Regions from separate parts of the Isoptericola nanjingensis genome, predicted to be linked through region 2. Evidence: predicted binding sites of a transcription regulator. Region 2 holds the regulator's gene; the other holds the start of a gene.

Region 1 (6,746 bases), on a different contig from region 2:
AAGCCGTCGACCGCGTGCACCTGCTCCCCCTGGCCGAACTGCTCGAGCAGCCGTCCCTGCTTCGCGCCGTAGCCGAGCGAGACGGCCGGGACCCCCAACCGCAGCGCCGTCACCAGGTGGTGGTACCGGGCCGCCGCGACGACCCGTGACCCGGCCGTCTCCCGCGCCACGTCGGCCAACGACCCCGCCTCCACGGCCTCGACCCGGCCTGGGCCGGCCGACGCCGCACGGGCCGCGACCTCGCGGGCGGTCGGCGCGTCCGGCAGCGCGCCGCCGAGCACGACGACGTCGGCGCCGGACGCCGCCACCCGCTGGACGACCCGCACCATCCGCGCGACGTAGGCGGCGCGGTCCGCCTCCCCCTCCGCCGTCCCGAGACCCCGGTAGTCGATGACTCCCACGACGACCCGCGGCCGCTCACGGCGAGGGGCGGCGGGCGCCGGGAGCCCGAGGACGAGATCGGGCACCACGTCGAGGGGGCGTCGCACCCCGAGCCGGCGCGCGGCGCGCGCCGACCCGTCGTCGCGCACCGTCACGAGGGTCGCGGCGGAGAGCGTCCAGCGGAACAGTCGCGCCGTCACGGGGTGGAAGGCGGCGTCGACCCCGACCGACAGGGCGAGGAAGGGCCGCCCTCGGAGGCGGGCGGCGAACGCGTACCAGAAGAGGGTGAGCGGGATCCCCCCGGGGGCGATCGCCAGCCCCTCGAAGATCCCGGTGCCGGGCACGACCACGGCGTCCAGGTCGCCGACCGTGCGCCACGCGCGCCGCGCGTCGGCCAGCTTGCCGAGCAGGCCGCCCGCTCCCCCGCGGCGGGCACCGGGATGGTGCAGGGGCACGGCCGCCACGCCGTGCTCCGCCGTCACCGCCTCGCACCGGTCGGCCACCACCACCGGGACCACCCGGTCGTCGGCCCGCAGCACGCCCAGCATCGCGGCGAGCGAGGCCTCGTTCCCGAAGTTGTGGACCCCGAACTCGCCCAGCAGCCCGACGTGCACCTTTACCTCGCCCACCGTGACCTCGTGCACCGGGACCTCACGCGCCGGCACGAGCCGGACCCACGACCTCGCCGACCTCGACCTCGGGCACGCGCCGCGGCGCGGGGCGCGCGCCGCTGTCCCACACCGCCCACGGCCGGTCGCCCACGCGGTTCATCTCCTCCAGCGCGGACCGCTCCTTGAGCGTGTCCATCGGCGCCCAGAACCCGGTGTGCGGGTGCACGCGGAACCGGCCGGCGCGAGCGGCGCGCACGCAGGCGTCCATGACGAGGTCCTCGCCCTCGCCCAGGTAGTCGAAGATGCCCTGCCGCAGCACGAAGTACCCGCCGTTGATGCACATGCTCATGTCGGCCACGGGCTCCAGGTCGCGCATCGTCCCGTCGGGGTCGTAGCGCACCACGTGGAACGAGTCCTGCGGGGCCACCGCCATGAGCGACCCGACGGCGTCCGTGGCGAGGAAGTCGTCGACGATCCGGTCCATCGGCGCGTCCGTGAGCACGTCGCCGTAGTTGGCGAGGAACACCTCGTCGTCGTCGAGGAACCGGCGCACGCGCCGCAGCCGCTCGCCGATCGCCGTGTCGATCCCCGTGTCGACGAACGTGATGCGCCACTCGCTGATGTCGCTGCTGAGCAGCTCGACGTGCTCGCCGCCCTTGGTGAGGACGAAGTCGTTGGAGTGCGTCTCGGAGTAGTGGAGGAAGTAGTCCTTCACGGCGTTCGCGCCGTGCCCCAGCGCGAGCACGAACTCCGTGTGCCCGTAGTGCGCGTAGTACTTCATGATGTGCCACAGGACGGGCCGCGACCCGATCGGCATCATCGGCTTGGGCAGCGAGTCGGGACCGGACCGCATCCGCATCCCCAGCCCGCCGCAGAACAGCACGACCTTCATGACGTCCCTCCCAGGGCCTGCCCGTCGTCGGGCGTGTGACGGACACGGCGCGGCGCGGCCCGCTCCCGCAGCGCGGGGGCGACGGGCCGGCCGACGAGGAAGCCGTCGGTGCCGCCCGCGTCCAGAGCGGCGGCGTAGACGGGCAGCGCCCCGGCGACGGCCTCGACCGTCCGGTCGACGTCCGCGTCGGTGTGCGCGGCGGAGATCACGAACGACTGCGCCAGCACGCCGCGGCGCAGCAGCTCGGCGAGGAACAGGGTGCGGTACGCCTGCGAGGGCGCGCCGTCGTGGTCGCGGGTGCCGAAGACCAGGCACGCCGGGTGCCCGGACACCGTCACCGAGCCCGTCAGACCGGCGGAGTCGACCACCTGCTGCACCCCGGCACGCAGCCGCTCACCCTGGGCGGCCATCGCGCCGGGCACGTCGCGCGCGGCGTACTCGCGGTGCACCGCCAGCCACGCCGCGAGCCCGGCCGTCTCCGCGCCGTGCGTCGTCGAGAGCAGGAAGACCCGCCGTGCGTCCGTCGCCAGGCCGCCGAGCTCCATGAGCTCGCGCCGGCCCGCGAGCGCCGAGACGGCGAACCCGTTGCCCAGCGCCTTGCCCCACGTCGACAGGTCCGGCACGACGCCGTACACGGTCTGGGCGCCTCCGGCGGACCACCGCATCCCGGTGATGATCTCGTCGAACACGAGCACCGTCCCCGTGCTGTCGCACAGGGCGCGCAGCCCCTCGAGGTAGCCGGGCGGGGGGCTCGCGTGCGCGGTCGCGGCCTCGAGCACGAGGGCGGCGACACGGCCCTCGTGCCGGGCGAGCAGCTCCTGGACGGCGGCCAGGTCGCCGTACGGGAACCGGACCGTGAGGTCGCCGATCGCCCGCGGGATCCCGGCGTCCATCGGCGTGGTGCCGATGAACCAGTCGTCGGTGGAGAAGAACGGGTGGTCGGCGCAGACGGCGACCAGGTCGCGGCCTGTCGCGGCGCGGGCCAGCCGCACCGCCGCGGTGGTGACGTCGGAGCCGTTCTTCGCGAACTTCACCATGTCGGCGCCCGGCACCTGCGCGCAGAACGCCTCGGCCGCCTCCAGCTCCCACCGGCTGGGCCGGGAGAAGCTCACGCCGTCCGCGATCGCCGATGTCACGGCGTCCACCACGGGCCGGAAGCCGTGGCCGAGCGTGACGCTGCGCAGGCCCATCCCGTACTCGACGTACTCGTTGCCGTCCACGTCCCACACGTGGGCGCCCGCGCCCCGCGCCAGCACGGGGGCCATGCGCTCCGGGTACTGGTCCGCGCCGCGCGCGTACGTGTGCGCGCCCCCGGGCACGAGACGGTGCAGCCGGGCCTGCGCGGCCGTCGACCGGTCGAAGGACCGGGCGGGGTCCGCGGGCTGCGACGGGTCGGGATGCGTCGCGTGCTGCGTCAGCTGCGTCATGGTGCCCCCGGGTGCGGTCGGGAGGTGGGTCGTGAAGTCTGGTGGGGCCGGCAGGGGGCCGGTCCCGCCGCCAGTCTGCGGCGCGGCACGGCACGGATGAAGGGCCCGCAGGGCTTTTCATCCGGCGCCCGCACCGACTTCACCCGACCGCTCCCCGGACCCTCTCCGTACCGTGTGGAGCATGCAGGTGCTGCCCACGACCCTCGACGGCGTGCTGATCCTCGCCCCCACCCCGCACCGGGACGAGCGCGGGCTGTTCACGCGCACGTTCGACACCGCCACCGCGGCGCACGCGGGCCTCGACCCGGCGGCGTTCGTGCAGGACAGCCAGTCCCGCTCGCGGCGCGGCGTCGTGCGGGGGCTGCACGGTCGGGTGGGCGGCGGCGAGGCCAAGCTGGTGCGGGTGGCGCACGGTGCCGTGCACGACGTCGTCGTCGACGCCCGCCCGGGCTCCCCGACGTTCGGGCACTGGGAGGCGTTCCGGCTCGACGACGTCGACTTCCACGTCCTGTACGTGCCGCGCGGCTGCCTGCACGGACACCAGACGCTCACCGACACCGCGGACGTCTGCTACCGCATCGACGCGGAGCACGACCCGTCCGAGGACGTCGCGGTGCACCACCTCGACCCCGACCTCGGGGTGCGGTGGCCGCTGCCCGTCTCGCTCGTCAGCGACCGCGACGCCGCCGCGGGGCCGTGGGTGGCGCTCGTCCAGCAGCTCGGCGGGGCGGCGTCGGGGCCCGGCGCGGACGTGCTGTAGCCCGACGCCGACGAGGTCGTCCCAGGGCGGCCGACGGCGTCGCGCCGCGTCGAGCCTGCCGTTCCCCCTGGGGACGAGCTGCTTCTCCACAGATCTCGTCGACTCCCTGATCGATCGAACATGCGTTCGATAGCGTCCTTCGTGTCATGGCGCGCCGACCGAGGAGGGACGATGCCCGCCACCACTGCCCCTGCACCCGTGCCGCCCACCGGCCCGGACCCGGCGACCGGCACGGTGTCACGGCTGCTCGACGCCCTGGCCGCCCTCGAGGGCGGGGTCGCCGCGCTCGCGGGGGCCGTCGAGGAGATCGGCCTGCACGACGTCGGCCGGGACGTCCTCGAGCAGGCGTCGGCCCGGCTCCGGAGAGTCGGCTCCCGGGTGGACGCCGCGCGGTGGCGGGTGCTGCCCGCGCTGGAGGCGGACGGCCGGTGGTCGCTCGACGGGTCGCGCACCTTCGCGCACTGGCTCGCCCGTGCCGAGAACGTCGGGCTGCCCACCGCGCGCCGCGACGTCCGCACGGCCCACGCCCTGCGCGACGTCCTCCCGGCGACCGGTGCCGCCGCGCTCGCCGGCCGGCTCGGCGCCGACCACCTGCGCGCCATCGTCGACGTCGCCCCGACCTCCGAGGCCCGCCGAGACGCGCTCCTCGCTCCCGCGCCGACCGCGAGCGAGATGAACCGCACGACGGACAGCGGGACGACGGACGACGAGAACCCGGAAGCGCCGGACGCCGGCCTCGCCGCGCCGACCGGCGAGGAGCACCTGCTCGCCACCGGCTCCTGGTACACGCCCGCGCAGTTCCGCCGGCTCGTCAAGCGGTTCGCGTACGTGACGGACCCGGAGTCGGACGAGCAGGGCTACGCGCACGCCCGCGAGAAAGAGTTCGTCGACCTGTCGCCCACGTGGGACGGCTACCACCTCGCCGGGTTCCTCACCGAGGAGCACGGCCAGGCGCTGCGCGCCGCCCTCGACGCCGTCGCCGGCCGGCCCGCCGCCGGGGAGACCCGCACGCCCGCGCAGCGACGCGCCCAGGCGCTCGCCGACCTCGCACGCGTCGCCCTCGACTCCGGGACCGTGGGGTCGGGCTCCGCCGTGCGCCCGCACCTGACCGTCACCATCTCCCTGACCGAGCTCCGTCGCCTGCTCGCTGCCGGTCACGGTCGCGCCACCGAGCTCGGCCCTCCCGTCGCGGGATGGGCCGAGTCGCTGGGAGTCGACCCCGCCGAGTTCGTGGACGGCCGCGGCCCGCTGCCCGCGTCCCTCCTCCGCCGCATCGTGTGCGACAGCGAGGTGACACGGGTGGTCCTCGGCCCGGAGTCGCAGGTGCTCGACGTCGGGCGTGCCCGGCGCACCGTCACCGGCCAGCTGCGACGCGCCGTCGTCGCCCGGGACCGGCGGTGCACCTGGCCCGGCTGCGACGAGCCACCTGCACGCTGCGAGGTCCACCACGCCGTGGCCCACTGGGCGGACGGCGGCAGCACGTCCGTCGACAACTCCGCCCTGCTGTGCTGGCACCATCACGACCGCGTCGACGCGCTCGGCATCACCATGCGTCGCGACGGCGGCACGTGGCACTTCACCGACCGTCACGGTCGCCCGGCGGCTCAGGCGCCGGGCGTCCCGCTCATCGCTGACCGCCGCGGTCCCGGCTGAGCGGCTCGACCTCGACGGGCTCGGGCTCGGCGATCACCCAGCGACCCCCGAGCGCCTCCACCTCGGGGTGCGCGAACCGCACCTCGTCGAGGAGGTCGGGCACGAGCAGCAGCACCTTGTCGGGGCGGATCTCGGCAAGGATGTCGGGCCCGAGCACGGGCACCCGCGGCCCGGGGCCGCCCGGCATGGACCTGCCCCGCTTCGCGGGCGACGCGTCCACCACGGCGAGGACGTCGTCCGCGGTGACGCCGGCGAGCGCGAACAACGCGACCGCGCGCGACGCGGCGCCGTAGGCGACCACCTTCCCCTCGCTCGCGTCGAGCCAGTCGCGGAGGGCAGCGGCCGACGCGGCCACCTGCCGTTGGAGCGCCGCCACGGCCGCCGGCTCCGTGATCCCCGCCGCGGCCTCGGCCGCCAGCTCGGTGGCGACGAGGTCGCCCGCGGCGCGGGCGTGCCGACCGGCGGGCTGCGAGCCCTCCCGCGCCAGCGCGAGCAGCCGCGTCCCGCCGTACAGCGGATAGCGCCACAGCCCGACCGGGACGAGCCCGGTGCTGCGCGCCATCTCCACGAGCACCGTGAGCGAGTAGTACGCGAAGTGCCCGTGCCGCAGCGCGTTCCAGGTGCCGTCGCGCAGGATCACGGACAGCGGGTGCACGTGCAGCGCGAGGACGCCGTCGGGGGCGAGGGAGTCGAGCCGCAGGTCCCAGGCCGCGCGCTGGTCCGCCTCGTGCATGATCCCGAGCGAGTCGACGACGAGGTCCGCGGCGAGCCCGGGCACCGTGCCGGGGCCGTCGAGCAGCACGGCGTCCGGCACGATCTCCTGCACCCGCGCAAGCCAGGAGCCCCCGTGCGGGGAGCGCATCTCCCCCACCCACGTGCCGGGGCCCAGCAGCCCGCCCCCGACGAGGTCGGCCACTCCCGCCCGCGCCTGCGCGACGAGTGCGGCAGGCTCCACTCCGAGCGGCTTCTCGGGACCTGTCGGGTCCTCCTCGAGCTGGGCCAGTCGGCACCGGTCGCACATC
Region 2 (6,746 bases):
CGGCCGGACCGCCGACCCCGACCCGAGAGGCACACCTTGACCCACACCCCGACCAACCCCGACACCCCGCAGGCCGACGAGACCGCCGGGGCCTCCGGCGCCGAGACCTCGGCGGACGCGCGCCGCGAGGCCGAGCGCGACGCCCAGGCGATCGCGCAGGACGTCGTCGCCCGGGTGCTCGCACGGGCCGGGACGGCGCGGTCCGAGGGCGCCACGGTGCACACCGCCCACGACGGCGACCAGCTCGACCTCGAGGAGCGCATCTCGCTCCGCCGCGTCGCGGGGCTCTCCACCGAGCTCGAGGACGTCACCGAGGTCGAGTACCGCCAGCTCCGCCTGGAGCGCGTGGTGCTCGTCGGCCTGTACTCCGGCGGCGAGGCCGCGGCCCGCGAGGCGGAGGTCTCGCTGCGCGAGCTCGCCGCGCTCGCCGAGACCGCGGGCTCGCAGGTGCTCGACGGGCTGCTGCAGCGTCGTCAGAAGCCCGACCCGGGCACGTACCTCGGGTCCGGCAAGGCGGCCGAGCTCGCCGACGTCGTCGCGTCCGTCGGCGCCGACACCGTGGTGGCCGACACCGAGCTGGCCCCGTCGCAGCGCCGCGCGCTGGAGGACATCGTCAAGGTCAAGGTGGTCGACCGCACCGCGCTGATCCTCGACATCTTCGCCCAGCACGCCAAGTCGCGGGAGGGCAAGGCCCAGGTCGAGCTCGCCCAGCTCGAATACCTCCTGCCGCGCCTGCGCGGTTGGGGCGACTCGATGTCCCGCCAGGCCGGTGGCCAGGTGGGCGGCCAGGGCGCCGGCATGGGATCCCGCGGCCCCGGCGAGACGAAGATCGAGCTGGACCGGCGCCGGATCCGCAACCGGATGGCCAAGCTGCGCCGCGAGATCGCCGCCATGGCGCCCGGGCGCGAGACCAAGCGTCTGGACCGCAAGCGGCACGGCGTGCCGAACGTAGCGATCGCCGGCTACACCAACGCCGGGAAGTCGTCGCTGCTCAACGCGCTCACCGACGCGGGCGTCCTCGTCGAGAACGCCCTGTTCGCGACGCTGGACCCGACCGTCCGCAAGGCCCGCACGGAGGACGGCCGCCCGTACACCTTCACGGACACCGTCGGGTTCGTGCGGCACCTGCCGCACCAGCTCGTCGAGGCGTTCCGGTCCACGCTCGAGGAGGTGGGCGACGCCGCGCTGCTGCTGCACGTGGTCGACGCCTCCCATCCGGACCCCGAGGGCCAGATCGCCGCGGTGCGCGAGGTGCTCGCCGAGATCCCCGGGATCGCGGACGTGCCCGAGGTCGTCGTGCTCAACAAGGCCGACGTCGCCGACCCGGCCGTCGTCGGCCGGGTGCAGCGTCGCGAGCGGCGCAGCGTCGTCGTGTCCGCGCACTCCGGCGAGGGCATGGCCGAGCTGCGGGAGCTCATCGCGGCCGAGCTGCCCCAGCCGCACGTCGAGATCGACCTGGTCGTCCCGTACTCCCGCGGCGACCTGGTCCACCGCGTGCACGAGGCCGGCGGGTCGGTCGCCGAGGAGCACCTGGCCGAGGGCACCCGCCTGCGCGGTCGCGTGGACGAGGCTCTCGCGGCCGAGCTCAAGGCCGCCGCCGTCGGGGGCTGACCGCCCGCCGTGGTCGCCGCCCACCGGTCGGCGACCCGACTGTGGGCGGCGCCCCGGACGGTCGGCGGGGCGCCCTAGGATCGACGGGTGACCTCCGCCGACGCCCCCGACGCCCCGCAGCTCCTCGACCTGGCGGTGGGGGCCCTCGGCGGCGGACGGCGGGAGGGTCAGCGCCGCATGGCGGAGGCGGTGGCCGAGGCCGTCGACGAGGGCCGGCACCTGCTGGTGCAGGCGGGCACCGGGACGGGCAAGTCGCTCGCGTACCTCGTCCCGGCGGTGCGGCACGCGGTCGTCGACGGCAGGCGCGTCATCGTCTCCACCGCGACCCTGGCGCTGCAGCGCCAGGTGGTCACGCGCGACCTGCCGCTGGTCGCCGAGACGGTGGGGCCGAAGCTGCCCCGCCCTCCCAAGGTCGCGCTGCTCAAGGGCTGGCACAACTACCTGTGCAAGCACAAGGTGACCGGGGGCTACCCGGTCGAGGGCGCGACGCTCTTCGACCTCCCGGCCGACCCCGGCCCCGGCGAGGGCGCGGCCGCCGAGCAGCACCCGGCGCCGCCCGGCCCCCGCGGACGCGGCGGGCGCGCCGACGACACCGCGACGCTGGCCGACCACGTGCGCCGGCTGCACGCCTGGGCCGACGAGACCGACACGGGCGACCGGGACGACCTCGTGCCCGGGGTCCCCGACAAGGCCTGGCGCCAGGTGTCCGTCACCGCGCTGGAGTGCCTGGGGCAGCGTTGCCCGCTCCTGGCGGAGTGCTTCCCCGAGCGGGCGCGCGCGGCGGCCCGGGACGCGGACGTCGTCGTCACCAACCACGCGATGCTCGGCATCGCCGTCTCGGGGAACCCGGGCGTGCTGCCCGAGCACGACGCCGTCGTCGTCGACGAGGCGCACGAGCTCGCCGAGCGCGTGACGGCGGCAGCCACCGTCGACCTCTCCCTGACGGTGGTGGAGCACGCCGCACGCCTCGCGCGTCGGCACGGCGGCACCGAGACCGAGGCGCTCGACGCCGCGTCGCAGCGCCTGGGCAACCTGCTCGCCACGGCGCCCGCGGAGCGGTTCCCCCTCGGCCTCCCCGACGACCTGCGCGCCGCGGTGGGCGCCGTGCGCGACGCGGCGCGCGAGCTTCTCACCCGGCTCAAGCCCCAGGGCGCGGGGAAGGGGCAGGAGGCGCCGGACGCCGGCACGAAGATGGCGCAGTCCGCCGTCCTGCAGCTCTTCGAGGTCGCCGAGAGGATGGCGGCGGAGGACACGACGGCGGACGTGCTGTGGTGCTCGCGCCCGCCGGAGAACGCGCCGTGGGCGGGCGACGGCGTGACGCGGCTGCATGCCGCGCCGCTCGCGGTGGCGGGGCTGATCCGCACGCACCTGCTGGGCGAGGCGACCGGCGTGTTCACCTCGGCGACGCTCACCCTCGGCGGCACCTTCGACCCGGTCGCGCGGTCGCTCGGCCTGGCGGGCTCGGGGGGCTCCGACGAGACCGCGGACTGGGCGGGGCTCGACGTCGGCAGCCCGTTCGACTACCCGCGCCAGGGGATCCTGTACGTGGCGCGGCACCTGCCGGCGCCCGGACGTGAGCCGACGACCGATGCCCAGCTCGACGAGATCGCCGGGCTGATCGAGGCCGCTGGGGGGAGGACGCTCGGGCTGTTCTCCTCCCGCCGGGCGGCGACGGCCGCCGCGGAGGCGATGCGCGAGCGGCTGGACGTCCCCGTGCTGTGCCAGGGCGACGACCAGCTCCCGACCCTCGTGAAGGCGTTCGCCGACGATCCCGCGACCTGCCTCTTCGGCACCCTCTCGCTGTGGCAGGGCGTCGACGTCCCGGGCCCGAGCTGCCAGCTGGTGCTCGTGGACAGGATCCCGTTCCCGCGCCCGGACGACCCGGTGAAGGCGGCGCGGGCCCGGTCGGTGGAGCAGGTGGGCGGCAACGGGTTCATGCAGGTCTCAGCCACGCACGCCGCGCTGCTCCTCGCGCAGGGCGCCGGCCGGCTCGTGCGCACGGGCGAGGATCGCGGCGTCGTGGCCGTGCTCGACCCGCGCCTCGCGACCGCCCGCTACGGGTCCTTCCTCACCCGCTCCATGCCCGACTTCTGGCCGACCACGGACGGGGAACTCGTCCGCGCTGCGCTCCGGCGCCTCGACACCTAGCGTGGGGCCGTGGACGAGACACGCAGGACGACCAAGCTCGCGATCGTCGGAGCGGGCGCGGTGGGCTCCACCCTCGCGTACGCGGCGCTGGCCCGGGGCGCGGCCCGGTCCGTCGCCCTCCTGGACGTCAACCGCGCGAAGGTCGAGGCCGAGGTGCTCGACCTCCGGCACGGGGGCATGTTCATCCCTCAGGCCGAGATCGACGGCTCGGACGACGTGGAGGTCTGCCGCGGCGCCGACATCGTCGCGGTGACGGCGGGGGCCAAGCAGAAGCCCGGACAGAGCCGCCTCGACCTGGCCGAGGCGACGGTCGGCCTCACGCGGTCCATCCTGCCGGGCCTCCTCGAGGTGGCCCCGGACGCCGTGTTCCTCATGGTCACCAACCCGGTCGACGTCGTCACCTACGCCGCGCAGGAGATCAGCGGCCTGCCCCGGGGGCGGGTGTTCGGCAGCGGGACCGTCCTCGACTCGTCGCGGCTGCGCGACGCGCTGGCCCGCCACTGCGGGGTGGCGGTCGGGAACGTGCACGCGAACATCGCGGGCGAGCACGGCGACTCGGAGATCGTGCTGTGGAGCTCCGCGACGATCGCCGGCGTGCCCCTCCTGGACTGGCGGCCGTTCCGGGGGCACCCGCCCCTGGACGAGGCTGCCCGGCGGCGCATCGCGACCGACGTCGTGGAGTCCGCCTACCGCGTCATCGCCGGCAAGGGGGCCACCAACTACGCGGTTGGCCTGGCGGCCACCCGGATCATCGAGGCGGTGCTCAACGACGAGCACCGCGTGATGAACGTGTCCTCGCGCCTGGACGACTTCTACGGCATCAGCGACGTCTGCCTGTCGGTACCGTCGCTCGTCGGCCGCCGGGGCGTGGCAGAGACGATCGACACCCCGCTGTCGGACGACGAGGTCGCCGGGCTGCGCGCGTCGGCCGAGAGCATGCGGGCCGTGCAGCAGCGCCTCGGGTTCTGACGGCCCGGGGCCGCACCGGCGGTACTCAGAGGCTGCGGAGCACCGCCACGACCCGGCCGAGCACCTGCGCCTCGTCGCCCGGGATGGGGGAGTAGGCGGCGTTCTGCGGCAGCAGCCAGGTGTGCCCGTCGGCCTGCTTGAAGGTCTTGACCGTGGCCTCGCCGTCGATCATCGCGGCGACGACCTCGCCGTTCTCGGCGACGGGCTGGCTGCGCACGACCACCCAGTCGCCGTCGCAGATCGCGGCGTCGACCATCGAGTCGCCCGCGACCTTGAGCAGGAACAGGTCGCCGTCGCCGACGACCTGCCGGGGGAGCGGGAAGACGTCCTCGACGACCTGCTCCGCGAGGATGGGGCCTCCGGCGGCGATCCTGCCGACCAGCGGGACGTAGGACGGGGCCTGAGCCGGCTGCGCGTCGGACGCGGCGAGCGACCCCGCCACGTACCCCGGGGCGGGGTCTGCCTCGGGCGCGGCCCTGTCGATGGCGGGTGCCTCGGGGTCGACGACCTCGATCGCGCGCGGCCGGTTGGGGTCGCGGCGCAGGTAGCCCTTGCGCTCGAGCGTGGTGAGCTGGTGCTTGACCGAGGACGGGCTCGCCAGGCCCACGGCCTCGCCGATCTCGCGCATGGTCGGCGGGTAGCCACGTGCCTCGACGGAGCTGCGGATGGTCTCGAGCACGCGCCGCTGGCGGGGCGTGAGGCGGTCGGACGACGGCGAGAGCTCGCTCACCGACGCCAGCGCGGTCGTCGAGGCGCCGGCGGTCGTCGTGGCCGCGCCGTCGAGGGTCTCGTCCTGGGCAGCCCATGGCGTCGCCGTCGTCGTGGACGCCGGGGCCTGGTCCCGTCCGCTGGTCATCGCGTTCTCCGTCCTGCAGGGCGCGGCCCGTGGGCGGGCCGATGAAATCCGACAAACCTTCCATCGCGCTGTCGGCCACTCTAAGCCAGTTCCGGCCCGACATCAAACATCTGTTCGATCGGGCCTCGACCGTGTCGCCGGGACGTGGTACACCTAGTACAGCAGTTCGACGTACAGGTGTTCGACGAACAGACGTTCGACGGAGCGGCCGCCCCGGGCGGCACCGCGTGGACCGGAGGCAGGACGATGCAGAACGCACGCAGCACCAGCGACGCGCACGGTTTCCTCGGGCTCGGAGGGCTCCGACTCACCCGCAGGGGCCGGGTGGTGGTCGCGGCCCTCGTGCTCCTCGTGCTCGTGGGAGCGGGCTTGTTCGGCCAGCGCGCCGTCGCCGAGTCGCCGGGCACGGGCGTCGAGGTCCGGCTCCAGACGGTGGCGCCCGGCGACACCCTCTGGCAGTACGCGCAGCAGGTGCGTGACACGGGCGAGGATCTGCGTGACGTGGTCGCCGAGCTCCGCGACCTCAACGGGCTGACGTCGGCGGAGCTCCAGACCGGGCAGGTCGTGGTGCTCCCGCTGGACTGACGGCGAGGATCGGCCCCGCCGCGGGGGATCCTGCTTGCGCGGACGGTCGCCCGCCGCTTACCTTGTCGGGCAGCCGGGCGCCGGTCCGGAGCCGAGCGCAGGAGACCAGCGATGCACTGCCCGTTCTGCCGCCACGCGGACTCGCGAGTCGTCGACTCGCGCACCTCCGACGACGGCTCGTCCATCCGTCGCCGGCGTCAGTGCCCCGCGTGCCAGCGCCGGTTCACCACGATCGAGACGGCCAGCCTGTCGGTGGCCAAGCGCTCCGGGGTGACCGAGCCGTTCAGCCGGGACAAGGTGGTGGCGGGCGTGCGCAAGGCCTGCCAGGGCCGGCCGGTGAGCGCCGACGACCTCGCCGTCCTCGCGCAAAAGGTCGAGGAGACCCTGCGCGCCTCCGGCCGGCCGGAGATCGAGGCGAACGAGGTCGGCCTGGCGATCCTCGGGCCGCTGCGCGAGCTGGACGAGGTCGCCTATCTGCGCTTCGCCAGCGTCTACCAGTCGTTCGAGTCCCTCGAGGACTTCGAGTCGGCGATCAGCTCGCTGCGGGCGGAGCGGGACGAGCGCGCCACCGCCGGGA

The links. Region 2 encodes LexA, which represses DNA repair genes until DNA is damaged. Its sites were predicted from a motif close to TCGAACANNTGTTCGA; they were not measured.
Region 1: a site for LexA is predicted at 4,186-4,201, ahead of ACQP6G_RS11610 (HNH endonuclease signature motif containing protein). Genes of this name have one in related genera too.

What each region holds. Positions count from the first base shown of each region.
Region 1 is NZ_JBNOZL010000005.1:220,275-227,020, reverse strand. Features, by position in the region: gene ACQP6G_RS11630 (polysaccharide pyruvyl transferase family protein) at 1-1,046, opposite strand, end outside; gene ACQP6G_RS11625 (sugar phosphate nucleotidyltransferase) at 1,033-1,884, opposite strand; gene ACQP6G_RS11620 (glutamate-1-semialdehyde 2,1-aminomutase) at 1,881-3,311, opposite strand; gene ACQP6G_RS11615 (dTDP-4-dehydrorhamnose 3,5-epimerase family protein) at 3,493-4,071, shown strand; gene ACQP6G_RS11610 (HNH endonuclease signature motif containing protein) at 4,243-5,724, shown strand; gene ACQP6G_RS11605 (class I SAM-dependent methyltransferase) at 5,696-6,746, opposite strand, start outside.
Region 2 is NZ_JBNOZL010000001.1:91,348-98,093, reverse strand. Features, by position in the region: gene hflX (GTPase HflX) at 37-1,611, shown strand; gene ACQP6G_RS00445 (ATP-dependent DNA helicase) at 1,699-3,759, shown strand; gene ACQP6G_RS00440 (L-lactate dehydrogenase) at 3,769-4,728, shown strand; gene lexA (transcriptional repressor LexA) at 4,754-5,584, opposite strand; gene ACQP6G_RS00430 (LysM peptidoglycan-binding domain-containing protein) at 5,762-6,169, shown strand; gene nrdR (transcriptional regulator NrdR) at 6,281-6,746, shown strand, end outside.